DNA from 4 places in the Romboutsia sp. genome. Region 3 is predicted to be linked to each of the others. Evidence: riboswitches for the same ligand, from Rfam matches in the RefSeq annotation. Region 3 holds a riboswitch; each other region holds the start of a gene.
What was found. Region 3 has a riboswitch for cobalamin ahead of AC11VW_RS09810 (response regulator transcription factor). Riboswitches for the same ligand answer to the same signal wherever they lie in the genome.
Positions count from the first base shown of each region.

Region 1: it holds a riboswitch for cobalamin, as region 3 does, so the genes downstream of both, AC11VW_RS02240 (cobyric acid synthase) here and AC11VW_RS09810 (response regulator transcription factor) in region 3, are expected to answer to the same signal.
Region 2: it holds a riboswitch for cobalamin, as region 3 does, so the genes downstream of both, AC11VW_RS04190 (FecCD family ABC transporter permease) here and AC11VW_RS09810 (response regulator transcription factor) in region 3, are expected to answer to the same signal.
Region 4: it holds a riboswitch for cobalamin, as region 3 does, so the genes downstream of both, AC11VW_RS10055 (energy-coupling factor ABC transporter permease) here and AC11VW_RS09810 (response regulator transcription factor) in region 3, are expected to answer to the same signal.

Region 1 covers NZ_JBXKIW010000018.1:4,255-11,985, reverse strand. The annotation lists gene AC11VW_RS02260 (GHMP family kinase ATP-binding protein) at 1-313, opposite strand, end outside; gene AC11VW_RS02255 (pyridoxal phosphate-dependent aminotransferase) at 315-1,385, opposite strand; gene cbiB (adenosylcobinamide-phosphate synthase CbiB) at 1,463-2,407, opposite strand; gene AC11VW_RS02245 (cobyrinic acid a,c-diamide synthase CobB) at 2,409-3,773, opposite strand; gene AC11VW_RS02240 (cobyric acid synthase) at 3,866-5,401, opposite strand; cobalamin riboswitch at 5,518-5,692, opposite strand; gene AC11VW_RS02235 (histidine phosphatase family protein) at 5,704-6,306, opposite strand; gene cobS (adenosylcobinamide-GDP ribazoletransferase) at 6,326-7,090, opposite strand; gene cobU (bifunctional adenosylcobinamide kinase/adenosylcobinamide-phosphate guanylyltransferase) at 7,094-7,654, opposite strand; gene cobT (nicotinate-nucleotide--dimethylbenzimidazole phosphoribosyltransferase) at 7,665-7,731, opposite strand, start outside.
Region 2 covers NZ_JBXKIW010000038.1:7,300-15,030, forward strand. The annotation lists gene AC11VW_RS04165 (4-hydroxybutyrate dehydrogenase) at 1-732, opposite strand, end outside; gene AC11VW_RS04170 (spore coat protein) at 912-1,400, shown strand; gene AC11VW_RS04175 (ferric reductase-like transmembrane domain-containing protein) at 1,745-2,269, shown strand; gene AC11VW_RS04180 (Dph6-related ATP pyrophosphatase) at 2,414-3,064, opposite strand; gene AC11VW_RS04185 (ABC transporter ATP-binding protein) at 3,080-3,835, opposite strand; gene AC11VW_RS04190 (FecCD family ABC transporter permease) at 3,840-4,865, opposite strand; cobalamin riboswitch at 5,006-5,177, opposite strand; gene AC11VW_RS04195 (peptide MFS transporter) at 5,524-6,909, opposite strand; gene AC11VW_RS04200 (aminopeptidase P family protein) at 7,172-7,731, opposite strand, start outside.
Region 3 covers NZ_JBXKIW010000061.1:11,378-19,108, reverse strand. The annotation lists gene AC11VW_RS09830 (AAA family ATPase) at 1-666, shown strand, start outside; gene AC11VW_RS09825 (alpha/beta fold hydrolase) at 744-1,652, shown strand; gene AC11VW_RS09820 (energy-coupling factor ABC transporter permease) at 1,910-2,653, shown strand; gene AC11VW_RS09815 (energy-coupling factor ABC transporter substrate-binding protein) at 2,622-2,927, shown strand; cobalamin riboswitch at 2,983-3,159, shown strand; gene AC11VW_RS09810 (response regulator transcription factor) at 3,393-4,076, shown strand; gene AC11VW_RS09805 (sensor histidine kinase) at 4,076-5,485, shown strand; gene AC11VW_RS09800 (hypothetical protein) at 5,536-5,814, opposite strand; gene AC11VW_RS09795 (hypothetical protein) at 5,973-6,689, shown strand; gene AC11VW_RS09790 (nitroreductase family protein) at 6,922-7,560, shown strand.
Region 4 covers NZ_JBXKIW010000063.1:3,266-10,996, forward strand. The annotation lists gene AC11VW_RS10035 (ATP-dependent helicase) at 1-2,011, opposite strand, end outside; gene AC11VW_RS10040 (energy-coupling factor ABC transporter ATP-binding protein) at 2,263-3,081, opposite strand; gene cbiQ (cobalt ECF transporter T component CbiQ) at 3,074-3,772, opposite strand; gene AC11VW_RS10050 (energy-coupling factor ABC transporter substrate-binding protein) at 3,775-4,065, opposite strand; gene AC11VW_RS10055 (energy-coupling factor ABC transporter permease) at 4,025-4,774, opposite strand; cobalamin riboswitch at 4,910-5,092, opposite strand; gene AC11VW_RS10060 (cobaltochelatase CobT-related protein) at 5,255-7,030, opposite strand; gene AC11VW_RS10065 (AAA family ATPase) at 7,033-7,731, opposite strand, start outside.

The DNA of each region.
Region 1 (7,731 bases), on a different contig from region 3:
TTAGGCCTAAAGTTGCAACTATAGTAGCACCTATATCTGCAGTAGAACTTGCCATACCTTTGCCAACAGGTATTTCACTTTGAATATTTAGTGAAATATTTTTACTTTCTTTAATCGGTAAACTAAATCTATTAAATACCGCTTCTATTGCCTTCCTAGATTTAAAAGGTCCTATTTTTATATTTTGTATCTTCTCTTCAATTATTGCGGTTGAGTACATATCTATTGCATATGAACTCAAATACTCTTCGTTATCCATCATACCTTGGACAAACTCTCCACAAGACGCTGGGCAAATGCCATAATATTTCATACTAATCACCTAATAAATTTTTCATATGTTTTATAAGGATTTCATTTTCTTCATGAGATTTTATAGCTATTCTTATATAACTATCATCTAATCCGATAAAATTCGATGCATCTCTGATAAGAAGATTCCCTTTCCTTAATAATTCGACTTTTATTTCATTTGACCTTCTATCATTAAGCTTAATCAATATAAAATTTGTATCGGTATCATAAACCACTATGCTTTTTATATTTCTTAACTCCTGTAACATGTACTTACGTTCTTGCACGTAGTATTTTTTACTATCTTCTATATAGTTTTTATCTTTAAAAATATAGTTAGACAAAGTATCAGCAAATGAATTTATTGTCCATGGTTCTTTATAGTCATAAATTTTTTCCATTATTTTTTTATTGGTAGTTAAACCATATCCAAGTCTTAACCCTGGCATCCCAAAAAACTTTGTAACAGCCTTAAGAATAAATAGATTTTCATGTTTTTCTATATATTTAACTAGACTATATTTTTCTTCTTCACCTACGAACTCCATAAAAGTTTCATCAACTATCAATAATTTGTTATTTTGTACCATTAGGTTTAGTAACTCTGTTAAATCTTGCACCTTACCACTTGGATTGTTAGGATTACATATAAATAAACTATCAAATTTTTCAATATTTTCTTTTATATATCGTAAATCTATAGAAAATTGATTTTGATTATCTAGATTTAAATCTATAAGTTCTAATCCACTTAATTTAGCACTTCTTCTATACTCTGAAAAAGTAGGATTTAATATCGCTAATCTTTTTCCTATGCTCTTCATTAATAAATAAATTATTTCAGTAGCTCCATTGCCAGGTATTATAGCATCTGGTTTTACATTTATATACTTTGATATGTTATTTCTTAAACTTGTATAATTTATATCTGGATAACTTCTACACTCTAACAATCCTTCTAGTATATATTTTTCTAATCCTGGTATTACTTTTGGATTTATGTTTGAACTAAAATCTATTATATCTTTTGGGTCTTTGTTATACATTTTAGCTATATAATTTACATTAGCTCCATGTCCTAAATCTTTCATTCATATCCCCCTCAATTTTAAATTCCCTTTTCTCATGCAGTTTCTCAATATCCACTATTTTCAATTTATTAATTTGATTATAATATCATAAATAATGTCGTGAATATAACCATTGAAGCTATTGAGGTAGCATACATTATTTTATTTGTTTTAACTATATCGTCTATTTCAATCTCTCTAACTTTATCTCCTATTGTTGGCTTATAAACTGCTTCCCCAAAATATATATTCGTTCCTCCTAATTGAACTCCTAGCGCTCCTGCAACTGCACCTTCTGGATATGCACAGTTTGGACTTTTGTGATTTTTTCTATCTCTAATTGCTATTTTAGAAGAACTTTTGTAATCGTATCCTAGCATTAAACTACCTATCATCATTAATAAAACTGAAATTCTAGCAGGTATATAATTTGCAATATCATCAATTTTGGCTGATGCAAATCCTAAATCTTTATACTTTTCATTTTTATATCCTACAGTAGAGTCTAAAGTGTTTATAGCCTTATATGCCATTGCAAGTGGTGCTCCACCTATAAAAGCATAAAACATTGGTGCAATTATTCCATCTACTGTATTTTCTGCTACAGTTTCTATAGTAGCTCTAATTATCTCATCTTCATCTAAATGTTCAGTATCTCTTCCTACTATATAAGATAATTGAATTCTAGATTTTTCGATATCTCCAGCTTTTAAAACTTTATATATTTTTACAGCTTCATCTTTTAAACATTTAGTAGCTAATGTTGTATAAATCAAAAGCGAATTTGCTATTAAGAACCCTCCTGGAATAAAACTACTTAATTTTACTATTAAATATGTAACTAAGTATGTTATTCCAACTGTTACAAACCATAAAACAAATCCACCTTTTTTTAAATCTTTATCGGATGCCGCTATATTTCTTATTTTTTTCTCAGTTTTTTTTATTAATTTTCCAATATATCTAACTGGATGAGGAAAAGAATATGGATCTCCTATAATTAAGTCCATTATGTATCCTATATAAATAGAAAATATATACATATTAAATTTTTCCTTTTTCTAAGTAATTTTTTATACAATCTAAGTTATTATAAAAATGAGTATGCAGATATGTAGCTAAAGTATTATTCTTACTATATCCACCTTCCCATTCATCAACTATTTTTTTATCTCTTTCTTTTTTCATTATGTAAGCACATTCTTCTTCTGTTTCAAAAACCGAATGATGGAATTCATGTCCTTTTATACTTTCACCTTTATTAGATAAAATAGTATCTACCTTAGCAGTTCCATAACAATATCCAAATCTTTTTAAAGATGAGGTCATTTTACTATATCCTTTAAACACTCCTACCATATTACATTCTTTATTTTCTTGGTCTATAAGCTTATCTCCTAAATACATTAATCCACCACATTCAGCATATATAGGTATATTATTTTTATGGGCTTCCTTTATAGATTTTCTCATAGATTCATTTGCCTGTAACTCTTCACCAAATATCTCTGGGAATCCTCCACCAATATATATATATTCTGATTTTGGTATTTCTTTATCTTGTAATGGACTAAAATATTTTATGTTTAATCCTAACTCTTCAAGAAGTTCTATATTTTCTCTATAGTAGAAATTAAATGCTTTGTCATATGCTACTGCTACACTTTTATCTTCTACTTTATTATTTTTTATAAAGTCTTGTAAACTAAAATCACTTTTAACTTCTTCAGTTTGTGATATTTCTAGTATTCTATCTATATCTATGTACTTTTCAATTTCGTCTGCTAAATTATTAAATTTAGTTTTTAAAGAATCTATTTCTACGCTAGGTACTAATCCTAAATGTCTCGATTCTAAAGAAAATTCATTATTTGGAGGGAAGTATCCTAAAACTTCAGTATCACAATATGTCTCTATTGCTTTTTTTATTATTTCATAGTGTGTTTTAGTTCTTACATTATTAACTATTACACCTTTTATATTTACGTCTTTATCAATTTCCTTATACCCTAACACCATAGCTGCACTAGATGCTGCCATAGCTTTTCCATTTATAACTAATATAACTGGAGCTTTTAAAATCTTTGATGTATGAGAACTAGTACAATTATCTAAATCTATTCCTATACCATCGAAAAGACCCATTACACCTTCAACTACTGATATATCTGCATCTTGTGACGATTTATTAAATACATATTTTATTTTTTCATCATCTAGCATATATGAATCTAAGTTTCTTGAGTGTCTACCAGTTATAAAAGTATGATATGAAGGGTCTATATAATCAGGTCCAACTTTATATGGCTGAACTTTCATATTTCGCTTAGTAAGAGCCTGCATAATTCCTAATGATATAGTAGTTTTTCCTACACCACTATTAGTTCCTGCTATTAAAATTTTCTTCATATTTTCACCTAATCCTAAATTTATTTTAATCAACAAATGTGATCTAGTGTATATAATAATCATATTGTTGGCGACATGAGCGAAGTGAATTTTTATACTGTTACTTTTTCATGCTCGCTCATTATTTCATAAATTTTTTCTATATCTAAGTGTTCTCTCAATAAATCTGCTAATTTATCATATTCATTTTGCTTAAACGCTTCAAAAGAAGTTACGCTACTTTCTATTTTATCTAAGCCTTTTTGTTCTCTTATATTATTTAAAATAGTTCTCGTAAAATCTATATCATCAAATATACCATGAAGATAAGTTCCTACTATGTTTCCTTCTTTGTTAACACTACCTTCTACATAATTAACTTCCTCATTTAATTTTTTATTAATTATGTTTAAATTGTTTACATTTTCACCTATCTTACTTATTCCCATATGTATTTCATAACCTTTTACTTTCTTTCCTTCAAGGTTAATCATATATCCACCAAGCCCATCACATATTGTGGCTTCTACTTGTGTAGTTGTTTTTTCCATCTCAAAGGTAGTTTCTGTATCTAAAAGCCCAATTCCATCAAACTCTTCAACTTCACCTTCAACATGGTATGGGTCTTTAAGCTTCTTTCCTAACATTTGATATCCTCCACAAATACCAAATATCAATTTACCTCTCTTATGTAATTCCTTTATTTGTTCTTCTAATCCATTTTCTCTTATGTACTTTAAATCATCTATTGTACTTTTACTTCCTGGAATTATTACCATATCAGGATTTCCCAGTGTTTCACCATAATCCACATATCTAATACTTACATCTTCTTGAGTTTCGAATATATTAAAGTCTGTAAAATTAGACATATGAGGCGTTCTAATTATTTCTATATGAATATCATTTTTATTCATCTTCGTCTTAAATCTAGTTGTCACACTGTCTTCATCTTCTATTTTTATATCACTATAAGGAATAACTCCAAGAACAGGAACTTTTATTATTTCTTCAAGCATTTTTACGCCATCATCTAAAAGTTCCTTTCTTCCTCTAAACTTATTTATAATTACTCCCTTAACTCTTTTTCTTTCTTCTTCATTTAATAAGAGCATCGTACCCGCTAATGATGCAAATACTCCTCCTCTATCTATATCCCCAACTATTATTACTGGAGCATCTGCAATTTTTGCCATTCCCATATTGGCAACATCATGTTCTCTTAAATTTATCTCTGCTGTGCTTCCTGCACCTTCCATAACTACAATGTCATAGTTATTACTAAATTGTTCAAATATATTCTTTAGTTCATTTGCTAACTTAGGCTTGCAAATATGATAATCACTTGAAGACATATCTTCTCGTACCTTACCTCTTACTATTACTTGACATCTATGGTTTCCTGATGGTTTTAATAATATCGGATTCATATCTGCTATTGCTTCTATTCCTGCTGCTTCAGCTTGGAATACTTGAGCTCTTCCCATCTCAAGACCTTCTTTTGTTATAAAAGAATTTAATGCCATATTTTGTGATTTGAATGGTGCAACACTATAACCATCTTGTTTAAATACTCTACATAATCCAGCAGTTAGAATACTTTTACCAACATTAGAAGCAGTACCTTGTAACATTATTTTCTTGCCCATTATTTCACTTCCCTATTTTTTTAATTTTCTAAATATTAAGAAAGTCCTAACTCTAAATAGAGTTAGGACTTTTATTTTAAGATATATCAAATAAAAACCTTCACCCCGAAGATCTCATCAATAAATTAAATTAGGCAGGTCTCCTGGCTCAACTTCATCCTACTCCTATACCTTCCCATCCTTAAGACAGTGGTAATTTCTAGTTTCGTCAGTTTTACAGTAGCGGGGGCTGCAAAGGAATTTAACCTTTTTCCCTTTTAATCTCTAAAAACCTATTTTAATCTAGTATTCGATTTTAAAGGCTAAATAAAATTTGTGTTATTCATGGTGTCTATTACAGTAAACCCATTTTCCACTTCTAAAATTGTAACTGATGCATTATCAATTTTAAAATTCCAGTGGTATTCATAACTGTTTGATATTAAGTAAGTTATTATATTTCTTATAGTTCCTCCATGAGAACATATAAGTATTGTCTTATCTTTATTGTCAAAAATTACTTTACTTATTTCATTTGCCACTCTGTTGTATGAGTCTATTAAACTCTCTCCATTAGGATATTTATATTCATATCCTTTATCTATCATATCTTGAAATTGTTTTGGATAATTACTTTTAATTTCATCAAAGGTTATTCCTTCAAAATCTCCAAAGCTAATTTCTTTTAATGTTTCTTTTTCTACTATTTCTATTTTTTTTAATTTTGCAATTTGTTTTACTGTGTCTTTTGTTCTTGATGATGTAGTGGTATAAATTTTATCTATTTCTATTTTTTCTAAATAAGTTGTTAATTTATCAATTTGTTTTTTACCACTTTCACTTACCACACTATCTATATGGCCTGATAATCTATTGTTTTGATTATCAGTAGTCAATGCATGTCTTACTAAAATTAATTTTGTCATATGCACACCTCTTTAAAGGTTATCCTATTATTAAGTATATGTAAAGTAAATATATAACTTCACCAAGTTCTACACTACATCCTAAAATATCTCCTGTTACTCCGTCAATTTTCTTATATATATGTTGTTTGAACATTTGATTAAATATAAGAACAACGATTATAGACATTAATATTTTTGCTATTAACATAGTTGGTGAATAAAATATAACTCTTGATATTAATACTACCATTGCTATTGTATATGTTATAGCTGTTATAAACATGCCTGCAGTTGCTTTTCCTATGAACATATTTCCCATTCCTTTAGCTCTAGGACTAACTGTTTTATACATTAGTCTTATAACTCCTAATCTACTTATAATTGGCATAAAAATTACCATCCACATAAATCCTTGAGTTATAACGCTGTATATAAATCCTATTTTAAGTAAAATAACAAACATTATAGCTAAAAGTGAATTAGTTCCTAGTCTAGAGTCTTTCATTATTTCTAGCATTTTTTCTTTATCTCTATAACTATATATAGCATCAAATGTGTCTCCTAATCCATCAATATGGAGACCTCCTGTTAATAAAACTGATGCTAACGTAATTATTATAGATGTCACAAATGGATCAAATATTTTTATTGATACTATCCCTACTAAAAATAATAATATTCCTAAAACAAGTCCTACTAGCGGAAAATACGTTATAGATTTATGAAAATCTTCATCAAATCCTACATCTATATTTATAGGTATTCTAGTCATAAATTGAAGTATTGCAATAAATCGTTTCATAATCTACCCCTTTATCTTCATAGGTATACCACTTACTACAAAATATACTTCATCACTTTGTGATGCTATCTGTTGATTTATTCTGCCTGCAATATCTGTATATACTCTACTAAGTTTATTAGCTGGAACTATTCCCATACCTAATTCGTTAGTTACTGCAATAAAATATAAATTTGTTTTTCTTATCTCATCAATTAACTTATTAGCTTGGTCTTTTATGTATAGTTCTAATTCATTTATTTCATCTTGTGTTGCTTTATCTATATCTAAATCATATGTGAACATCAAATTATTAACTAAAAGTGTAACACAATCCAATATTACAGTTTTATGATTATTAGATATTTTTTCAACTATAGAATATATATCTTTATATATTTCGTAAGTCTTCCAATTTTGTGGTCTACTTTCTTTATGTTTTTTTACTCTGTGTTTCATTTCATCATCAAAAGGTATTGATGTTGCTATATAAGCAGTGCTATCATTTCTATCTATGCATAATTGTTCTGCAAAATTACTTTTACCAGATCTCGCTCCACCTGTTACTAATATAACTTTGCTCATTTTTCTTCTCCTATCTTAAACTGTTATCTACCCATTCTACTTCATCAAATGTAGCCATATTTTTATATGTATAATTA
Region 2 (7,731 bases), on a different contig from region 3:
AAAAGCTATTCCTGCATAGTTACTAGCTAAAGCAAATTCTTTTAATAAATTTGTTCTATATTCACTTCCATTTTTGATTATTTCTTTATATCCATTTACAATAATTTCAATAGCTTTTATTGCAAATAATTCTGTAAATTTATTTGATTTTGGTGATACAAAAGATTCTATTGCATGTATTAATGCATCTACTGAACTTGACATAAATACTTTGAATGGTAAGTTTTTCATTAATTCTGGAATTAAAACTGCATAATCTGGAGTTAATTCATCTGATGCTAAGCCAAGTTTTGTATTTTTTGATTTTATTTCAGCTATAGATATATTTGTGACTTCACTTCCAGTTCCACAAGTTGTAGGTATTATTATAAGCTCTTTTTCTTTTATAAGATCTATCTTTCTTTCAAATAAATCTACGCAATCTTTCATATCTTTAAATATAAGTAACTTAGCTATATCTATAACTGTTCCCCCACCTATTGCTATTACTCTTTTAAAATTCATATCTTTTATGTCATCTATAATTTGATTTATCATTTCATCACTTGGTTCTCCATTTCCATATTGATTTTGAAGAACTAAGTTACAATCTAAATTTAATTTTTGTATAAATTCATCGTTTATAGAGCTACGAGTTAGTAGTAAATCCCCTGCACCAACTTTAAATTCATCAACGAATTCTTTGAAATTTTCAAATACATGAATTTCAGTTAATAATTTTAATTGTTTCATAGTATTCTATCCTCCTATTTTTATTAGATAATTACATACTTTCAGCTAATTCCTTTGTAGAAATATTTCTATATTATACCAAATTATTTTTATTATGTATAATTTTATTTGAATAATTGTGTTAACAAATATGAATAATATATCTTTTATTGTATAAAATAGTGTTGGAGGTGTTTTTTATGTTAAATCTAACTACTAAAGAAAGACTGTTACTCGAAGATGAAAAAAAACATGAACAATTATGTGTTCAAAAATATCAAGATTATTCGAATAAAGCTTGTGACTCTGAATTAAAAAATTTATTTTCTCAGATTGGTCAAAAAGAACAACAGCATTTAGACTCTATTAATCAATTATTAAATGGAACTATTCCAACTCTAAATCAAGCTCAGAGCCAGGGAAGCCAAGGTTCTAACGCTCAAAATCCTAGTTCTATGACTAATATTAATTTACAGTCAATGCAAGGTAATTCTTACAATGAACAAGATAAAATGTTATGCCAAGATACACTTACTACTGAAAAATATATATCATCTACATATAATACAACTATATTTGAATTTGCAGACAAAAATATAAGACAAGTTCTAAATCATATCCAAAAGGAAGAACAAGAACACGGAGAACAAATTTATAATTATATGAATCAACACGGCATGTATAATTAAATTCATGTAATACTAAAGGTATTATAATAATCTTTTAATAATACCTTTAGTATATTTTAATCGTAGAGGTTTTATAATTTGACTCGGAATATAATCGTTAAAAATAAATAAATGTTTAAGCCACTCAACACTTTCCTTTAGCTTTCATCTCATTCCTAAAATCATAATATAAACATAAAATATGTCTGTATTTGAAAATAACTTAGTTGTAACTATCTTACTTCTTTTATAGATTTTTGATATAAAAATTCTTTAATAAAAATATCACACTTTTTAACTTTTAATATACTTTTAACATTTATCTGATAATATATATGTATAATTTAAAGTTAGGAGATGGTTTTTTGTCTAATAAAACATATAAGCAAATTAAATCTGCTATATATATTACAAATATAATTGCTTTGATGATTTTAATCCCTTTAGTAAATTTCAAAAATAAAATACCTCAATTTGTATACCACGAATTAATTAGTTTAAGTGGTTACGGTGGTTTATTGTTAATAGGTCTTGAGATATGCTTACTAATTTCAATACTATTATTAAAAAATAATTCTATAGAAATTAAACAAAAAAAATTTATTCAACCTATAGCTAAAAATTTAAAATATTTTCATAATATAATAGGATTAACTATAATTTGTGTAGTTATATTTCATTTTGTTGTTAACGTAGCTTATAATATGGATGTTAATTTTAGCTTTTTATACTCACATGATTTCATTACAGGATACATAGCTATAGCGATTTTAATTCTTTGTACAGTATTTGGTATTCTTTCTACTAAAAATAGAAAAAAATTTAAAAATTTGCATATATCATTATCTTTTATAGCAATATTAACTATTTTAATCCATATACTATCTTAATTTATATTAATCATGTATCCAATTACCTTTAAAAGCAGATTCGTTGATTAAGTTTATAAGTTATGATACCTTCGTATATAAAAATAGAGTATCTTTTAATGATTTAAAAACCATTTTAAGATACTCTATTTTTATATATAAGTTTTACAGTGATATATCTAAATTTCCATAATCACCATCTATCACTATTTTATTTTTTTTAAATTTTATCTTTTCTTTAAATAAAGGACCATTTACCACAAAAGTATGATACTCTCCATTTTCACCGCATGGATCGCTTCCTAATTGTTTTATCTCTTCAACTATATCACGATTTAAAACTTTTCCTAAAAAATCACTAGGTAAATACGTTAAATTTACCTTTTTTATAACAGTACTAAATCCACTATCTATAAACTCATAAACTAATTTTTCTCTATCTTCTTGCCATAGAGGAAGTATAGCTTCTATACCAGCCTCACTGCATCTATCTTCACACCACTTTCTATGATGGTCTATATCTATATCTCCAAACACACAAGACTTAGCTCCCATTTCTTTAGCTTTTTCTAATGTTTCTTTAAATTTAGCTTCATATTCGCTAACTTCACACTCCACTAACATTAATGGTATATCTAAACTTTGGCTAACTTTATTTAATAACTCTTTATTTATACTATGAGTCCATGAACTACTTTTACCTTTTTTTACTGTTACAAGTAAACCTATTGGCGTATATCCCTTTTTAATCATTCTATAAAGTGCTAGTGTACTATCTTTACCACCGCTAAATGACATAACAAATTTTTTACTCATACTAATCCCCCTTATTTATTGCCATTTTTCAAGTACTTCTACCATAAATTTTTTAATATCTATGCCATAAACATTTTTAAGCTTTTCACTTTCTAAAACTTCTTTAGGACTACCATATGAAAAAACTTGTCCACCATTTAACATAATTGCTTTATCTCCAAAATATTGAACTAAGTTTAAATCATGAAGTACTCCTATTACAATTTTTTTATTATCTCTAGCCCAACTTACTAAGTGTTCTAAAATCTCTATTTGATGTTTTAAATCAAGGTGATTTGTAGGTTCATCTAAGAGTATTATATCTGGATTTTGTGCAAAAGTTCTTGCTAAAAATACCCTTTGTAATTGCCCTCCTGATAACTCACTTATCATTTTATCTTTTATATCATAAAGCCCTACCTTATCTATACTATCTAATACGATTTCTTTATCTTTGCCGCTAAGACTTGAAAATACACTATTAGAATAAGCATATCTTCCAAGAGCTACTGTTTCATATATAGTATATGGAAAATAAATTTGAGATATTTGACTCATTAAAGCAACCTTAGTTGCAAGATGTTTTCTATCAAAAGAAGATACTTCTTTGTTATCTATCTTTATACTGCCTTTATAATCAATTATGTTTGCAATAGATTTCAAAAGCGTGCTTTTACCACATCCATTCGGTCCTACTATGCAAAGATTTTCACCATTTTCAACTTTTAGGTTAATATTTTTTATAATATCAATTTCATCATAGCCACAATAAAGATTTTTAATTTCTAACATAATTTTACCTACCTTTCTTTGAATTAAAATACACATATGCAAAGAATGGTGCTCCTATAAGTGCTGTTATCGCTCCTACTGGTAGTTCTGCTGGTGATATTATTGTTCTTGATATCAAATCAGTAATAACCATTAAACATCCTCCAAATATAAAAGACATTGGTATAACATAACTATGTTTTGAACCAAATACTCTTCTAACTATATGTGGTGCTATTAAATCAACAAAACCTATTGTTCCACTTAAAGATATCGCCGCACCTGTTAATGTTGTTGAAAATATGAATAACCTTTTTTTAACTTTAGTAGTGTCAACTCCAACAGCTTTTGCTTGTTCTTCTCCAAATGTTAATATATCCATTTCTTTTATATATTTTAGTACTCCTAATATGCCAATCAATAAAAATGGTATAAGTGCCTGTACATATGACCAACCTTTCATAGAAAAGCTTCCCATTTGCCAAAGTGTTATACTCTTTATATCTTCACTAAATAATGCCGTCATTGTTGTTAAAAGTGCATTTACAAATAATGCAAATACCATTCCAGCAAGTATTATAGTATTATTTGACATAGTCTTGTCTATTTTTCCACTAAATACAATAACTAAATATACAGTTAAAAGTCCAAATAAAAATCCAACCATCGGTAATGTTAAACCACCTAAAAATGGTATAGATATTCCAAGGACTATAACAAGTCCAGCACCCAATGATGCTCCTGAGGATACCCCTAGTGTATATGGAGATGCTAATTCATTTTTAAGTATAGACTGCACAACCGCTCCACTTACTGCTAAACATCCTCCAACCATAAATGCAAGTAGCACTCTAGGAAGTCTGATTGTCCATATTATAGATATATCTTTTAGTTTTATATTATCTCTTAATGGAATATTTAACATTTTATTCAGCAATATGTTAGCAGTATCTAATATATTAATGTTTGAACTTCCTATAGAAATTCCCATGCATATAATTAAAAATACTATAGGTATACATAAAATTATTAAGTTTTTATTTTTGCTCATGCTCTCTTTTGTAAATAGCCTTAACTATTTATTTCTCCTTTTATCTGTCTGATTTTTGTATGTAGGGTTTTAAAAAAGCATACTCTGAGAGTATGCTTGATTTTCATTAACGAAACTCCTAGTAAGCCCACCCTCAGAAGGTACTAGTTAAATATTTGGCAGTTCTCCCGGCTCAACGTCATTCTACTATCTCACCTTCCCGATTTCTCAGTGGTATATAAGATTTCGTCAGTTTTACGGTTACTGGGGTAGCTTAGAAATTTCATCTAATTCCCTATTAAGTCAATTGACACCTAATATTTTTTATGTATTTTTTCGCCATTGTTACTTGTATACGGATAAACTTCTTTATTATCTATATCTTTATTATATAGAAAGTTTTTAAGTGTATCAACTATATTAACATATTCCCCTACTGTTTTTTTACTAATTCTAATATAAATATATTATAATGTATAATTATGTATTTTTCGTGTCAAAATTGTGTCAATATTTTGTCATAATCACTTCTTTTTAATAGTATTCTTGGATTTTAAAAAGACCATCCATGATATATTATCTTGAATAGCCTTTGGTAATTTTTAATTTAAGATTTCGTCAATTTTAATGAGTTTCCAAGTGGTGAGAAACACATTTCTTTACATCTAACTTTTAGATTTTATACAGTTTGTTCTTCATATTCAAAATTTTTAACTTCTTCATCTTCAAGCAATCTTATTAGCTTTTTATCAAATACAAATAAAAGTATTGCACATATGAATAAAACGATTGGAATCGCAACATACGCCTGCATTATAGTGAATTTTGAAGTAAACGCGTACAGATAGCTATATGATTTTCCAGCTAAAAATGTAGCAAAAGTCCAAACACCAAGTAATACAGAGTAAATTTTGTTTGGTGCATATTTAGTTACAAAAGAATTACCAAGTGGTGAGAATAGCATTTCACCTATACTTAGAAGCACTCCAAATGCACAAAGGTAAACAAGACTAGCTTTAGATGAAGCACCTGCGCCTACACCTCTTGAAATCTCTGCAAATACAAGCATTAAGAAAGACATACCAAGAAAACTAAGACCTAGCGCTAATTTTTTAAATAAGCTCAAATCACCTTTAGGTCTCTTTGATAGCTTGAACCAAAGTGCACCAAGTACTGGTCCAAGAGCAATACATGTAAATGAATTTAGTGAGTCAAACCATGAAAGAGGAACTTTAAATCCACCTACAGTCATATTTATGAACTGACCACCATAATCATAAGCAGCTAAATAAGTTAAGTACCAAAACACCCAAAATAATACTGAAAACATAGATACAAGTATAATAGCAAAAACCTTTTTTTTGTCAGTTTTTGTCAATGGTTTAACTTCAGTTTCAACTTTGTTTTCAGTGCTCTTTCCAGCTTTAAATGGTTTTTTTCCTACTTCTCCAAGGAATTTCGTACCAAATAAAAACCAAAGACAATTAATTGCACAAATTATACTACACACTTTAAAAACAGGTCTAAAACCTTGAATGTCACCGTGTGCAAATGTTGTTGCTATAAGAATCCCTACAGCTATAGTTCCTATAAAAGCTCCCATATTAACAAAAGAGTATTGCAATGAAAATGCTGAATCTAGCTGTTCTTTATCCTTAAACAAAGATCCACTAATTGCAGCAACATTACCTTTAAAAAGGCCTGTACCTATAGCAACAAATATTACCAATATATTCATACCAGTAACATCTGTTGCAGTTGCTCCAAAGTGATATCCTACAGCCATCAAAGCCAATCCTACTGGAATACAGTATCTTGCTCCTATATATCTATCAGAAATATATCCTCCGATAACTGGTGCAAGATATGTAAATGCAACAAGATTTGATTGTATTAGTGCGCCTTCAACTTTTGTAAAACCTAATCCACCTGTTAGCACAGTAGCAGTTACAAAAGCAAAAATTAGATACTTGGCAGCATAATATGCCGCTCTTTCTAACATAAATGCGATAGAACAAACATAAAAACCAAAAGGTTTCCTATTTTTTACCGTAATTTCACTCATAAATTTCCCCCTAATGTAAATTTTTAATTTTGTCCCGTATACGGCTTTATTCACTTTCTTTTTTTATCATTCAAGTGATTAGCTAAATTTTCATATACAAGTTTATGATAACTGTTTAAATACAGCTTTTCATCACTATTTAGTATTTCTGTATTACTTGATATTGAATTTAAATTCAAATTTATTTTTAACAATGGGTTTCGCAATTACCTAATATTTTCTATATTAAAAAGACACCCTATAGTTTAGGGAGACCCTTTTACTATACTTCTTTAGTGTATTCTTTTAACCATTGTCTTTCTTCATCATTTAAAGATGGAGATACTTTGTCATAAACTAACTTATGATAATAATTTAAATACTCTTTTTCTTCCTTATTCATTTCATTAATATCTATTGCATCTAAATCTATTGGTGCAAATGTTACAACTTCAAACTCCATAAATTGTCCATATTCATTCTTTTCAGCTTTTCTAACAACTAATTCATTTTCTATTCTTATACCATGAGAACCTTCTATATATATCCCTGGTTCATTAGTAGTTAACATACCTTCTTCTAATACAGCACTATCAAACCTTTCTGGTATTATTCTCCATCTAAATCCATTAGGTGCTTCATGTATAGCTCCAACAAATCCTACACCATGTCCTGTTCCACACTTGTAATCTATTCCCATATTCCACATTGGCCTTCTTGCTAATATATCTAAGTTATATCCTCTAACTCCATATAAGAATTTAGCCATTGATAAATTTATCATACCTCTTAATACAGCTGTAAAATGTATTTTTAATTCATCACTTAATTTACCTAGTGCTA
Region 3 (7,731 bases):
AGTGAAAGCAAAAAAGAAATGGAAGCTAAATTAAAAGATAAATACTCTATATTAGACAGTAATCAAGATATTCTTAAAAATGTAGAAAAACTTAATATAGAGTTTAAGGAAAAAGAAGAAGAGTATAGAGTAGTTGGAGAGCTTGCAGATTTAGCAAATGGTAGAAAATCACCATATATATCTTTTGAAAGATATATATTAGCATCATATTTTGAGGATATAATAGATGCAGCAAATATAAGACTTGAAAAAATGACAGGTGAGAGATTCTCATTAATTAGAAAGAAAAGTAAAAGTAAAGGTGCGGGTCAAAAAGGATTAGAACTTGAGATTTATGATAATTATACAGATAGTTCTAGAGATGTAAGCTCACTATCTGGTGGAGAAAGCTTTAAGGCTTCCCTATCACTGGCGCTAGGTCTTTCTGACGTTGTACAATCAAACGCTGGTGGTGTATCACTTGATACTATGTTTGTTGATGAAGGCTTTGGAACACTTGATCCACAATCTTTAGATAATGCAATTGATAGCTTATTAGAGCTTCAAAGAGGTGGAAGATTAGTTGGGATAATTTCTCATGTTGAGGAACTTAAAGAACGAGTTGATGCAAAACTTGAAGTAGTAGCTACATCAAGAGGTAGTAAAGCTGAATTTAATATATTATAATATAGAGGGGTCGTGTTTTATAGCCCAAGGTTAAATCTTGAAATATCAACACTTACAATATAAGTGGGAGGAAGACTATGAAAAGACAAGAGGAATACTTTAACGGGGAAAATAATATAGAAATACATTATAAGAAATATGAAGTAAAAGAAGAAAAAGCAAAAATAGTTATATCACATGGATTTTGTGAATCTTTAGTAAGATATAGAGAATTAATAAAAATTTTTAACCAAGAAGGATACTCAGTATACATTATAGACCATAGAGGTCATGGATACTCAGGAAGACTAGGTATAGATGATAGCCAAATCAATGTTGAAAAATTTGATTATTATGTAGAGGACTTTAAGACTTTTATAGATACTATAGTTAAGCCAGATGAAAGCAAACTATTCTTATTTGCACATTCTATGGGTGGATGTATAGGTGGATTATTCTTAGAAAGATACCCTAATTATTTCGATGCAGCAATTTTGAATGCACCTATGATGCAGATAGATACAGGTAAGTATCCAGACCTTGTGTCTAAAATAATAGCTAATGCTATGTGTGTTTTTGGGCAAGGTAAAAAGTATATACTAGGTCACAATCCATTTGATGGAAAGCCTGATTTAATAGGATCAGGAACTAGTTCACAAAAAAGATATGATGTATATTTTAACAAGCAACTTAAAGATAAAAACTTACAAACAGCAGGTGGATCTTTTAATTGGTTAAAGGAATCATTCAAAGCAACTAAAGAAGTTGTAAAGAATTCAAATAAAATTCAAGTACCAGTGTTATTAATACAAGCTGGTAAAGATACATTTGTAAAACCAGGTGGGCATAATAAATTTGTACAAGGAAATAGCAAATGTGAACTGTATCATGTAGAAGAAGCGAAGCATGAGGTTTATATAGAAAGAGATGAAATAGTTAATATATATATATCTAAGGTATTACAGTTCTATGCTTCCAACTTAATGACTTGTTCAACAAATAAATAGTAATGCACACATAGCATGTATTGTTGTAATAGTTTGTAAAATACTAATATTAAGAAAGTTAGGCAATATGCCTAACTTTTTTAATGTTAGTACAAATATTTAAAATATTTAGAAAAATTGTTTAAAAATAGAATTTAGTAAGTGTACTTACTTTGCCAATATTTTGACACAATAATGACACAATTTATATATATAATGAACTTGTAAAAATAATTTAATATACATAAGGGAAATATGAAGAAAGAGGGAGAAAACATATGAAAAAGTTAAAATTAGTCTTAACAGCTGCATTTATGCTAATCATCTTAAATCCAGTTAACTCAAACGCAATGCATATAATGGAAGGGTTCTTACCAATGAAATGGTCTATTATATGGAGTATTGTATTCATACCATTTTTCTTAATGGGAGTGAAAAATATAAATAAACTAGTAAAAGAAGAACCGAAAAAAAAGGTATTACTAGCATTATGTGGGGCATTTGTATTTGTTTTATCAGCACTTAAAATACCATCACTAACAGGAAGTTGCTCACATCCAACAGGGGTAGGTTTAGGAGCAATATTATTTGGACCAAGTGTTATGGCTGTCTTAGGAACAATAGTACTTTTATTCCAAGCATTACTTTTAGCACATGGAGGAATAACAACTTTAGGAGCAAATGCTTTTTCAATGGCGATAGTAGGTCCTATAGTTTCATTTTGTATATTTAAATTTTTAAAAAAGAAAAATGTAAAGCCTGGAACTAATGTGTTTATAAGTGCTGCTCTAGGTGATTTATCTACATATACAATAACTGCACTGCAACTTGCACTAGCATTTCCAGATGCAACTGGTGGAGTAATGGTGTCTGCAGTGAAATTTTTAGGAGTTTTCTTTATGACTCAAATACCGATAGCAATAGCAGAAGGTATACTTACTACTATAATTTATAATTTAATAAATGAAAAAGAAGGAGAAGGAGTTGATTATGATGAACACAAATACGAAATCAGTGAATAATATAAAATCAATGAATAAAAAAAATGTGATGTTACTTTTACTAGCTGTAGCACTTATAATAATTCCACTTCTAATTAATCCAGGTGCTGAATATGGTGGAGCAGATGGGCAAGCAGAAGGTGTTATAACTCAAATAAATCCAGGATATAAACCATGGTTTAAAAGTTTATATGAACCACCAAGTGGAGAAATAGAAAGTTTATTATTTTCAACTCAAGCAGCTCTAGGAGCAGGGTTCATAGGATATTATTTAGGAAGTAAAAAGGAAAAATAAATATATATATGTTGAAAAAATAATAAAGTTAGTATAGTATATAAGTATATTATAACAACTTAAAAGTATTATAGGTACTCTACAAGAGAGTAAAAGGGAAAAAGGTAAAATCCTTTGCAGCACCCGCTACTGTAATGTGGACGAACGTTTATAACCACTGTGATAATTCACGGGAAGGTAAACTAGTAGGACGAAGCTAAGCCAGGATACCTGCCTATGATATCAAAGAAATTCTTCGGGGATGAGGAATGTTCTTACTATCAAATATACTATATTAAGTATATTTACGATATAAAGATAAGCTCAATCATCCTGGTTGAGCTTTTAAATTTGCCCTTAAGCAATTAGATATAGATGTAACAACCTAACCTTACTAAGTGCTTTAGTTTCCATGCTAAAGCATTTTTCTTTTTAAATTATTACTAGAGATTACAATTGATTTTACAAAAGAGGAGAGTGGAGAAATTGTCAAATACATTAATTTTGATATGTGATGATCAAGAATCAGTACATGAGACAATAGGGGAATATTTAAAAATAGAGGGAATGGATTATGTATCTGCTTATGATGGATTAGATGCATTAAATAAAGCGAAAACTATCAAACCAGATTTAATACTACTAGATCTAATGATGCCTAAAATGTTTGGGACTGATGTATGTAAAGAAATACGTAAAAACAGTAATGTACCAATTATCATGCTTACAGCAAAATCAGAAACAATAGATAAAATAATTGGATTAGAAGTAGGTGCAGATGATTACGTTGCAAAACCTTTTTCACCAAGGGAAGTTGTAACACGTATAAAAACTGTATTAAGACGAACAACAATAGTAAGTAAGCAAAATAACTGCGTTAAATATGAAGACCTTGAAATAAACGTAGATACTCATGAGGTTTATGTAAAAGGAAGATTGTTGAAAATTACACCAAAGGAAATAAAAATATTTTATATGCTGGCATCTAATCCAGGTAACATTTTAAATAGAGACAGCATACTATCTGAAGTTTGGGGATATGATTATTTTGGAGATACTAGAGTGGTAGATACTCAAATTAAAAGACTTAGAAAAAAACTTCCAACAGATGATTTAACATGGGAAATTAAATCTATATATGGAGTTGGTTATAAGTTTGAGGTATCTTAATGAGAGAAAGCATATTCAAAAGATTATTTAAAATAATAATTGTAACAGCCATAGGTGCAGTAGTTGCTACAATATTTTTCTGTAGTTTTACAATAAAACAATACTTTCTAGGTGTGAATATAAATGAAATTCAGCAACAAATAAATAAACTTGCTACTGACTTTGTAGGAAATGATTGTAACTTAAATGATATAGTAGATTCAAGTTTGATGAAATCTGCTATTATTCAATGTTATGATACATCACAAGAAGAAATTTCAAGTGAATATAATCACGAAAAATTCAAAGATGATGAGCTTAACAAAGCACTACAACCATACATAGGTACCGTTTTAAAAGGTAACTCTATAAAAGGAGTAACAAAACTACATGGATTAAGTGATGATGTAATACTTGTAGGTCAACCGATAAAAAAAGATGGAAATATAATAGGTGCTATGTTTTTTATTAAAATTGCAGATCAACTTACTTCATCACTAAATGGATTTTACATAGTTTTAGGAGTAAGCATGGTTTTAGCACTAATATCTATAATAATTCCATTATACATATTCATAAACAGAATGATTAGACCGCTACATGATATGACTAAGGCTACTGTAGCTATGTCACAAGGAGAATTTTCTACTAGAATAGAAGAGTGCAAGGAAGATGAAATAGGAGAACTTGCAAGGGCCTTTAACTACTTAGCAACAAAGCTAGAAGAAAATGATAGACAAGCTAAATTATTAGAACAGACTAGAAGAGATTATATAGCAAATGTATCACATGAGTTAAAAACACCAGTTACATCTATACGTGCAATTGGAGAGACCTTAAATGATGATGTATTCTTAGAAAGAATCGATAAGAAAAAATATTATAGAATGATACTTAGGGAGTCAATGAGATTAGAATTACTTATTGAAGATATGTTAGAATTGTCGAGATTACAATCAGGAAACGTAGCGCTTGAAAAATCTTTAGTAAATGTGGAGAAGATGATACTAGAAGCAGTAGAGGAATTTGAAGTTATGGCGGATGACTTAGAAGTAACTTTTAATATACCGAAGAACTTAAAGCATATTCCTGATGTATTTACTAATAAAAATCGTATAATACAAGTGCTAGTAATATTGTTAGATAATGCTTTTAAATTTACTGAAGCTGAAGGATGTGTAAGTGTAGACGTTGTAGCTGAGGAGGATTTTATAAAGGTGAGTATATGTGATACTGGATTAGGTATTGATAAGGAAGATATATCATTTGTTTTTGATCGTTTTTACAAAGTGGACAAGGCACATGCTTCAATGGGTACAGGTATAGGGTTATCTATAGCTTCTGAAATTATGAGTCATTTAGATGAAGAAATATATGTAAAATCAGAGATAGGAAAAGGTTCAAGTTTTACTTTCACAATACACTTTTAATTACTAAGCATCTAGCTGTAGATTTGCAGACTAGATGCTTTTTATATAGCCTAAATAGCCACATTTTTTTGAATATAGTTTAAAGATTCATTTATATCTTCAAATACTTTTTTAGAAATTATTAATCTTTCAATTCCAGGAGCCATCCCTTTTAAGTCAAATATTTTATCGATTTTTATTTCTATATGGCCGTCAATAATATTTATATAGATACATTTTGTATATTTTCTAAAGGATTTAAATATGACAGCTTTGTTATGGGTAGTTTTTATTAGTGTAAATTCATATAAATATAGATTATTGTGTAAATATTTTATAAAATTATCCATAGATACGTTCTCCTTATATTTATTATAAATAATATTATTGACATAATTTCCATTTTTTATATTATTAAATTTAATAATATTGTTAAGGGATAGTTTATATATTATCTGTTATGTGGTATTATTATATAATATATACAAAAACGAAGGAGACGTCACAGATGAATTATATAACAGCAAACAGCAAGTACGAAGTATTTGTTAAAAATATAGAGATAAAACAAAAATTTGATAAGTTAATGACTAAATCAGTTAATATAACACCTGAACAAATAAGTAAATGTGTAGAATTTGCAAAGGAAAGTGTCGAAAATTCTAATGACTATATGAAATTAGTTCCTAAAGATATAAAAGATAAAGAACTTCAAAAGGAAGTAGGAATGCAAAGAATCTTTATAGAGAAAATAGCTGAATGTGGTTTTTTAAATTACTTAATAAGTAGAAATCTAGATGAAAGTGTAATAAATAAGCACAAAATAGGTATAAAAACTGCAATAGCTAAGGAAATTCATACAAGACTTATAATAGAAAAATCTGAATTTGAAACTAAGAAAAATAAGAGAAACTACTATGTAGGAGTTCATTTAAACTTAGAAATGGAAGATAAAAAAGATCGTATAAAAAGACATTTAGTTAAAGATTTATATAAAATAGAGAAAGTTCAAATATTTGGATACTTAGATTCCAAGTTTATAGCAGAGCTTAAGTATGAAAGTGTTAAAAATAAAATGGGTAAAAATGAATTTAAATTCTATAATAAGAAGGCCTCTAACTATGCCTCAAAGGATGAGTATGCTAAGCTTTTAGATGGCGAATGTAAGTGGTACTACTTAGATAAATTAATGCCTATAGATACTTTATCTAAAAAAATAAAATAATAATATAAAAATCATCGTAAATTTTGTTTACGGTGATTTTATTTTATAAATAAAGGGAAAAATAGATAAAAAGAAGTGTAAATTGATTTGTTAAACGATATAAATAATTTTATAAATTAATTAATTAACTAGAGCAACGAGTTAATTAATATAAAAATAGTTTGACACAAAACTAATTTGATTATATAATTAGTTTTATGTCAAACTATCTAAAATAAAAGGAGAAATACATATGACAAATTTAGATTTTATATACAATCGTAAGAGTGTAAGAATGTTCAAAAATACTCCTATTCCAAAAGAAGATATACTTGAATTATTAAAGGCAGCAACTCATGCTCCATCTCCAAAACATCAACAAAATTGGCACTTTGTTGTTCTTCAAAATAATGAAATAATAAATGAAATGGCAGAGATAGTAACTAAAAGCCATGAAAAAATAGGACAACTTGCAACATCAGAAAGAGATAAAAAAAGACATATGAGTGTAATAAATTACTATACATGCTTTAAAAATGCACCAGTAGTAGTATTAGTATATTCATGTGAATACAAAATGATAGAGTACAAAATACTAAAAGAAAATAATGTACCTAAAGAAACACTTGATGTCTTAGTATCATCTCAAGCAGCAGCTCAAGGTATAGGTGCTGCTGTAGAAAACTTCTTATTAGCAGCAACTCAAATGGGTTATGGAACTTGCTATATGACAGGACCTACTCATGCTAAGACTGAAATAGAAAAGTTTATAGGATTTGAAAAAGAAGGATACGAATTAATGTCTATGATTTCTTTAGGTGTTGCTGAGGATAATACACCACCTCAACCACCTCGTAAGCCATTAGAAGAAGTTGTAACATTTATAGATTAATATAAAGCTTATATTTCGCTTAATTAAATTTAAAAATTAAATATTTATTAGTAACTCTTTCAATAGATTATATCCTTTTTAAATCATGACTTTAAGGATAGTATAAATCTAATTAAAAGAGTTATTTTTTTAGAATTTTTAACTGTCCAGTAAAATTATATATAAAAATTT
Region 4 (7,731 bases), on a different contig from region 3:
TATTCATGTTATTCATGTACTTTTGTTTATACTTATCTAATACATTGTAGTTTGCTTTTGAATGAGTTAATTCCTTTTCCATCTTATTAAGCTTCTCTATACATTCTTTAGGTAATTCTTCCATGAATCTAGATGCTATTGATGGATTAGTTTTTCCATATAAAGTTCTTTTTTGAGTTAAAGTCATATATAGTGTTTCTTTAGCTCTTGTTATACCAACATAACAAAGTCTTCGTTCTTCTTCTATGTCTGATTCACTCATAGACCTTACAGCTCTCGATATAGGGAATAAGCCTTCTTCCATACCTATTAAGAATACCACTGGGAATTCTAATCCTTTTGATGTATGAATAGTCATAAGAGATACTTTATCATTTTCTTCATCACTACTTGTTTCAGATGTAAGCGCTACTCCTGTTAAGAAAGTTTGTAAGTCTTGTTCTTCACTATTTTGTTCAAATTCTAAGGCTATAGATATAAATTCTTTTAAGTTATCTATTCTGTCTTGATCTTCTTCACTTTTCTCTTTAGATAATTCGTCTATATAACCAGTAGTCTCTAATACTTTTTCTATTAACTTACTAACAGGATATACTTCTTTTATAGTTCTTAACGTTCCTACAGTATCCACAAATCCACTTATACTATTTCTTGCTTTTGTTGATATATCTGAGTTAGTTTCTATATCTATAAGTACTGAGTATATACTTTCTTGTTTTAAACTAGCTCTATCTTCTATTTTTTCTATAGTTCTAAGACCTATCCCTCTTCTTGGAACGTTTATTATTCTTTTTAGAGATATATCATCTTGAGGATTTTGTATAACTCTTAAGTATGCCACTAAATCTCTTATTTCTTTTCTTTCATAGAATTTAGTTCCACCATATATATTGTATGGTGTCTGACTTCTATTTAAAGCATCTTCTATAGGACGAGCTTGTGCATTTGCTCTATAAAGTACAGCAAAGTCCTTATATGATCTATTTTGTTCTCTAGATATTTTTGCTATCATATCAGTGATAAAATCTGCTTCATCTATTTCATTATCAGATAACTGTATCTTTATTAATTCCCCTTCTTTTTTCTCACTCCAAAGCTTCTTTCTTTTTCTTTCTATATTATTAGATATTACAGTATTAGCTGCATCTAGTATAACTTGAGTTGATCTGTAGTTTTGTTCTAATTTAACTACATGAACATCATCATAATCTCTTTCAAACTCAAGTATATTTCTTATATCAGCACCTCTCCATCCGTATATACTTTGGTCGTCATCTCCAACTACGCATATATTTTGATGTTGCCTAGCTAATATTTTTATCAATTCATATTGAGCCTTACTTGTATCTTGATACTCATCAACCATTATATATTTAAATCTACTTCTATAAAAATCTAATACTTCTGGATTTTCTTTTAAAAGTTCCACTGTTCTATATATTAAATCATCAAAGTCTAATGCACTATTTCTTTTTAAACGATCTTGATACAGTGCGTATATATCCGCCATCTTACTCATTCTGTTATCTGATAAGTGCATAGCCTTAAATTGGGCAGGATTGTATAACTTATCTTTAGCCCCTGATATCGTACTTATAACTACCTTTGGTTCAAATACCTTATCACTTAAATTTAATTCTTTTAAACAGTCCTTTACTAAAGTAACCTGGTCTGAACTATCATATATAACAAAACTTCTATTGTATCCAATTCTATTTATATCTTTTCTAAGTATACGCACACAGCAAGAGTGGAAAGTACTTATCCACATATCTTTTGTATCAGAACCTAATGTTTCTTCTACTCTCTCTCTCATCTCATTTGCTGCTTTATTAGTGAATGTTATAGCTAATATATTGACAGCTTGTACACCTTTATCTTCTATAAGATGTGCAATTCTTGTTGTTAAAACTCTAGTCTTACCCGAACCTGCTCCAGCTAGTATAAGCACAGGACCTTCTGTCTTTTCTACCGCTTCTCTCTGGGCAGGATTTAATGTATCTAAATTCATATTTTTCCTCCTGTTAACAGTGATATAACTCTATTTTAATCTATATCAAAGATTTGTTCAAATTTAAGAAACTCATATCTTGATTTTTTCCAATATAATGGAAGTCTAAAATCTATATAAAAATAAATTTTAAATATAAGCTCACTAGTTTATAGTATATAACTTATTAGCAATTAAAAAAAGATATAGAACAAATAGTTTATAACTATATATTCTATATCTGATTTGTTTAAATATAAATTTAGTGCTAATTAATCACTTGTATTGAGTACTTTATTATTCCAGTATTTATACAAATCTTCTTCTTTTCTAAATAAAGGTAGTTTCATATTCTTGTGGAGTTTAACTAACCAAGGCAATTCCAGTCCTGCTTTATCAATTTTATCTTCATTTATAAATACATCTTCTGTTAATCCAAAATCAGTTACTTCTCCTCTATTTAATACATAAACATAATCACATATTTCATATATTAAATTCATATCATGACTTGATATAACTATCTTTACACCTTTATCTTTTAGATTTTTAATTATATCTACAATTAATTTTGTACTAATTGGATCTAATCCTGCTGTTGGCTCATCTAGTAATACAATATCATTTTCCATGGCTATTACAGATGCTATTGCTACTCTTTTTTTCTGGCCATAACTTAAAAAATGTACGGGCCTATTTATAAAATCTAGTCCGTTAACAGCCATTAAAGCTTCTTTTATTTTATATTTTATTGTTTCTTCATCTACACCTATATTTCTTAAAGAAAATGCTATATCATCATATACCCTTGAATAAAATATTTGTTTCTCTGGATCTTGAAATACTATTCCAACATCTTTCCTAAGATTATATAAACCTTTTTTATTATATTTTAACTCGTGATTCTTAAATAAAATACTTCCTGATGATGGCTGTAGTATTCCCATTAAATTCATGAACAATGTTGATTTGCCTGAACCGTTAGATCCTATTATTCCAATTACATTCCCCTTATCAAAATCCATATTGACATCTGATAAAGCTAATGAATTTTTTTCATATTGATAATTTAAATTCTGAATTTTAAACATTCTCGTCACCTACTATGTGAAATTTGCCATCATATAATTTCATATCTAATGATATACACATATCATCGTATCTTTTCATCATTCTTTTAAACAGCATATTTCCAAGAAGACCAATTGACTTATATGAAGTTTTTAAATTTATATATCCAAATCTTAATTGTTGTGATTTTCTAATATCCTCTACTTCTTCTAAAAAAATAAATATAAATCTATAAACTAGCATTGATAGTTCTATTACTGTATCTGATATATGCAAGTTTTTTAATAAAAATAATATTTGATTGAAAGGAGTTGTAAGTATAAAAAAATATACACATGTCAAACAAGACATCGATCTAAACAATATATATATTGATGTACTTAATGATGCCTTAGATACACCTATATATACATTAGCAATATTTAAGCTATAAATCAACTTATTTGAATCAAACGATATATTGATAAGATTTATTATGATTCCCATAAATAAAAAGTACATAGGAATTCTAAGTAATTTCATATAGTTTCTCATATCTATTTTAGCTATACAAATTATAAAAATACTCATTAAAATCATTATACTCATTAAAAACAAAATATTCTTTATCAGCATGGATGCAATTAAAAAAATTACACCTATACTAACTTTAATTTTTGGATTTATATTTGTTAAATTATTTGTATATGCATATTTATCAATTAAAAGCATCTTTACTTTCTCCTTCTGCTACCTAGATAATATCCTATAAATCCAGCTCCTATTGCTGCTTGTGTTGAAAATAATAAACTCTCTATTTCTCCACTTGGTGGTTTGTACAAGCTACTAACCCATGGCTTATATGTTGGATTTATCTCTGTTATAATAGATTCTGCTTCTCCATCAGCTCCACCATATTCAGCTTTTGAATTTAATATCAATGGAGCTATAATAAGTCCTACTGCTATTAAGAATAATATCCAGTTAGTTTTCTTTGTTGATTTCGTATTTGTACTCTTCATCATCTACTCCATTTCCTTCTTTTTCTATTATTAAATTATAGATTATAGTAGTAAGTATACCTTCTGCTATAGCTATTGGTATTTGAGTCATAAAAAATACTCCTAGAAACTTTGCAGCTGACACCATTACTCCACCAGTTGCATCTGGAAATGCTAGAGCTAATTGTAGTGCAGTTACTGTATATGTAGCTAAATCTCCTAAAGCCGCACTTATAAATACATTAGTGCCTAGCTTTACATTTCTTTTCTTTAAAAATTTAAATATTAAGAATGTTACTATAGGGCCTACTATTGCCATTGAAAATGCATTAGCTCCTAATGTTGTTAATCCACCATGTGCTAAAAGCAATGCTTGGAATAACAGTACTATTGTACCTAAAACAGTCATCACACTTGGTCCAAATAATATTGCTCCAAGTCCTACCCCTGTTGGATGAGAACAGCTTCCTGTTAGTGATGGTATTTTTAATGCAGATAGTACAAACACAAAAGCTCCACATAAAGCTAATAATAATTTTTTCTTAGGCTCTTCTTTTACTATTTTATTTATAGATTTTAAACCCATTAAGAAAAACGGTATAAATATTACACTCCATATAATAGACCATTGTACAGGTAAAAAACCTTCCATTATATGCATTGCATTTGAAGTAATCGGATTTAATATAATCAAAAGAAATGATGCTACTAATCCTAGTTTTAAATTTTTCATAACTGTCCTCTTCTCTATTTTAAATATTAATATATATTTTTGTCAATTTAAAAAGTCTAACCTAAGGGTTAGACTTTCTTTATAAATACTAATTATATACATAAGTATTTTAAGAAATTTTCTCCTCCCCGAAGAAATTCTTAAATATTATTAGGCAGGTCTCCTGGCTTAGCTTCATCCTACTATTTTACCTTCCCATGACTAAGTCATAGTGGTTAAATCGAAATTTCGTCAGCTTTACAGTAGCGGGGGCTGCAGAGGACTTTGACCTCTTTCCCTATTAATCTTGATTTAAGAACCTATAATATTTTTATTATTTTTTAAGAAATCTGTTTGATTACACAATATTGACTAATCATTTATGCTATTTTAAATATTAACTTCTATTAATACATTCTATAATAAGTTTAATATTCCTTCTTATTTTTAAATTTTTTTAATTATTTAGTTTTATTATTATTTCCCATAACTTTATAGATTTTAATTCCTAATTATCTTTTTTAAATACATTGATACTATATCCGAGAATCTTTCTATGTCTTTTGTATATATAAAATCTTTTCCATATATTAATTTCTCTGCTTGTAAATCAATTTCTTTACCTGTAAATACACCTAAAACTAATATTCCATTTTGTCTTGCTTTTCTTACTTCGTTTGCAGCATCTTTTACTCCAACTACTCCTCTATACGCCATTTCTCCCCGTATGCTTCTTTCTCTATCCTTACCTATTTTCACATCATTAGGTCTTCCATCACTTAAAACTATTAATATTTTATTTTCTTCAGTTCTCTCCGATAAACCTTCACAAATTGACTTTATTGCTAAACCATCTCTATTGTTCCCTGCACAAAAATACTCAAATATATTTTCACTAGAATCTATATTATCCTCATAATCTTTAAATCTTTTCAAGATTGTATAATCCATAAAACTAGAAAATCCTATAACCCTATTTGGTATTCCTACCATTGTTAATGCTCTCGCTATTATATATGCTTGAGTAGCTACATTTGCCTGATTTCTACTTTGTGAACCACTTGAATCTAACAATATATCTATAACATATTTTCCTTTTTCATTTTCAACATCTTTATAAAATATTTTTTTATTATTACTTCTACTTACTCTCCATGCTCTATTTGCATATACAGTTCCACAATCAGAGTAAATTCTACTTATTTCACTTTCTTCTATTAGTATTCTGGATATATTTTCTTTCAGTTTTATTATATTTCTCTTATGTACTTTCACTTTATCTCTAAACTTACTTATATTATTCTCTTTTTGCCTAGTTACATATTTTATTTGAGCTATATTGCTACACTCACTTCTTAAAACTCCTTCTGTAAAATGAATTCTACATCCTTCATGTGCATTTCTACAATTTTTTGTCTCAATTTTTTTTATTTCACTTTTATTTAAATAAGATTTACCATAATAATGTTCCATCTTTTTATAAATCTTATCTAACGTTTCTTTATCTACATATATAACTCTATCAGAAGATTGGGATGATTGTTCTATTTCATTTTCACCTATATTTTCTACTAACATTGATGATGCTATATCCTTTATTTCATTTTCAACAAACTGATTATCTTCCTCATTATAAAGTTCTTCATACATAAAATTTGCAAATGTATCAAAATCTACATCGTTATTATCTATATATTCTACTGATTTTTTTTCAGTATCCTCTTGCTTATTTAATATTTGATTGAAATAATTTAAATATATGACATCAACACATTTTAAAATGTCTATTATAGGTTGATTTATATCTATCTTCTTAACGCTATTAATTATCCTTCTACTTAAACCATCTACTGTAGGATGCTTTCCCATACCTTCAAGAACTAAAGCATATTTTACTTTTTGTAAAACATCTTCATTATATATCTTAGAAAATCCCGAAACTACATCTTTATACGCTTTTTCCTTTATATCTTCAACTCCTGGCCTTTCTTGTATTATCTTGGTTTCTACTACTCTATTTAATGAAATTTGAATTAAACTTAAAATTGTTTCTGAATCATACCCTTTTTTTATTCTATTTATCAGATACTTCTTTACTATATCCCAATTAACATATTTATGCCTAGCTCCTGCCATTATTGCAAAATATAAAGCTGCTTCTTTAGATGTATAATCTTGTTCTGAAATATGAATATCTTCATCATATTTTCCTGATACCGTCCAAGATAAGTTGTTTACCCTATTTTCAAATTCATAGTTGTTATATATCCATTTCATAGTTATCCCCTATCTGGAAATATATCTTTTGTTTCCCATTTCATAGGTATTCTTGTTTTAATAATATCTCCAACTATTTCTTTTTCATATATATCAAAAGTCTTACCTGTTATCCCCATATTAATTGCTAAATCAGGCTTAAGGCCTCTTCTTATAGTTCTTAATGATCCTATTAATCCTCTTAAATCTATTGACTTGCTAGATATTTCTCCATTTTGAGACTTCAGTTGTAAGTCTAAAAATATACCTGCAAATTGATTCAATTTTTCTTCATCTGCGTCTGGAAATTCATTTTGTAAAATTAACATAAGCTTGTCTTCTTCTACTGCAGGTATATCTATTACCATAAATCTAGAAACCAATGCTTCATTTAACTCTTTTGTCCCTGCATATTCATAGTTCATGGTTCCAATAAATCTTGTTGCCGGATGTAAGTTGATTCTTTCATATCCTGGTACATCTATCACTCTTCTATGATCTAGGGCTGAATGTAGTACTGCTATCGCATCATTTTTAGCCATATTTATCTCATCAAACACTCCAAAACCACCATTTATTGCACATTCATAAACTGAGCCACGTCTTAATTTTACTTCATTATCTAAAAATGTATCTGTTCCTATTAAAGTTGTACTGTCCGTGTTGATATGGAATGATGTATTCCATTGAGGTCTTCCAAATAATTCTGATATATTGTCTGC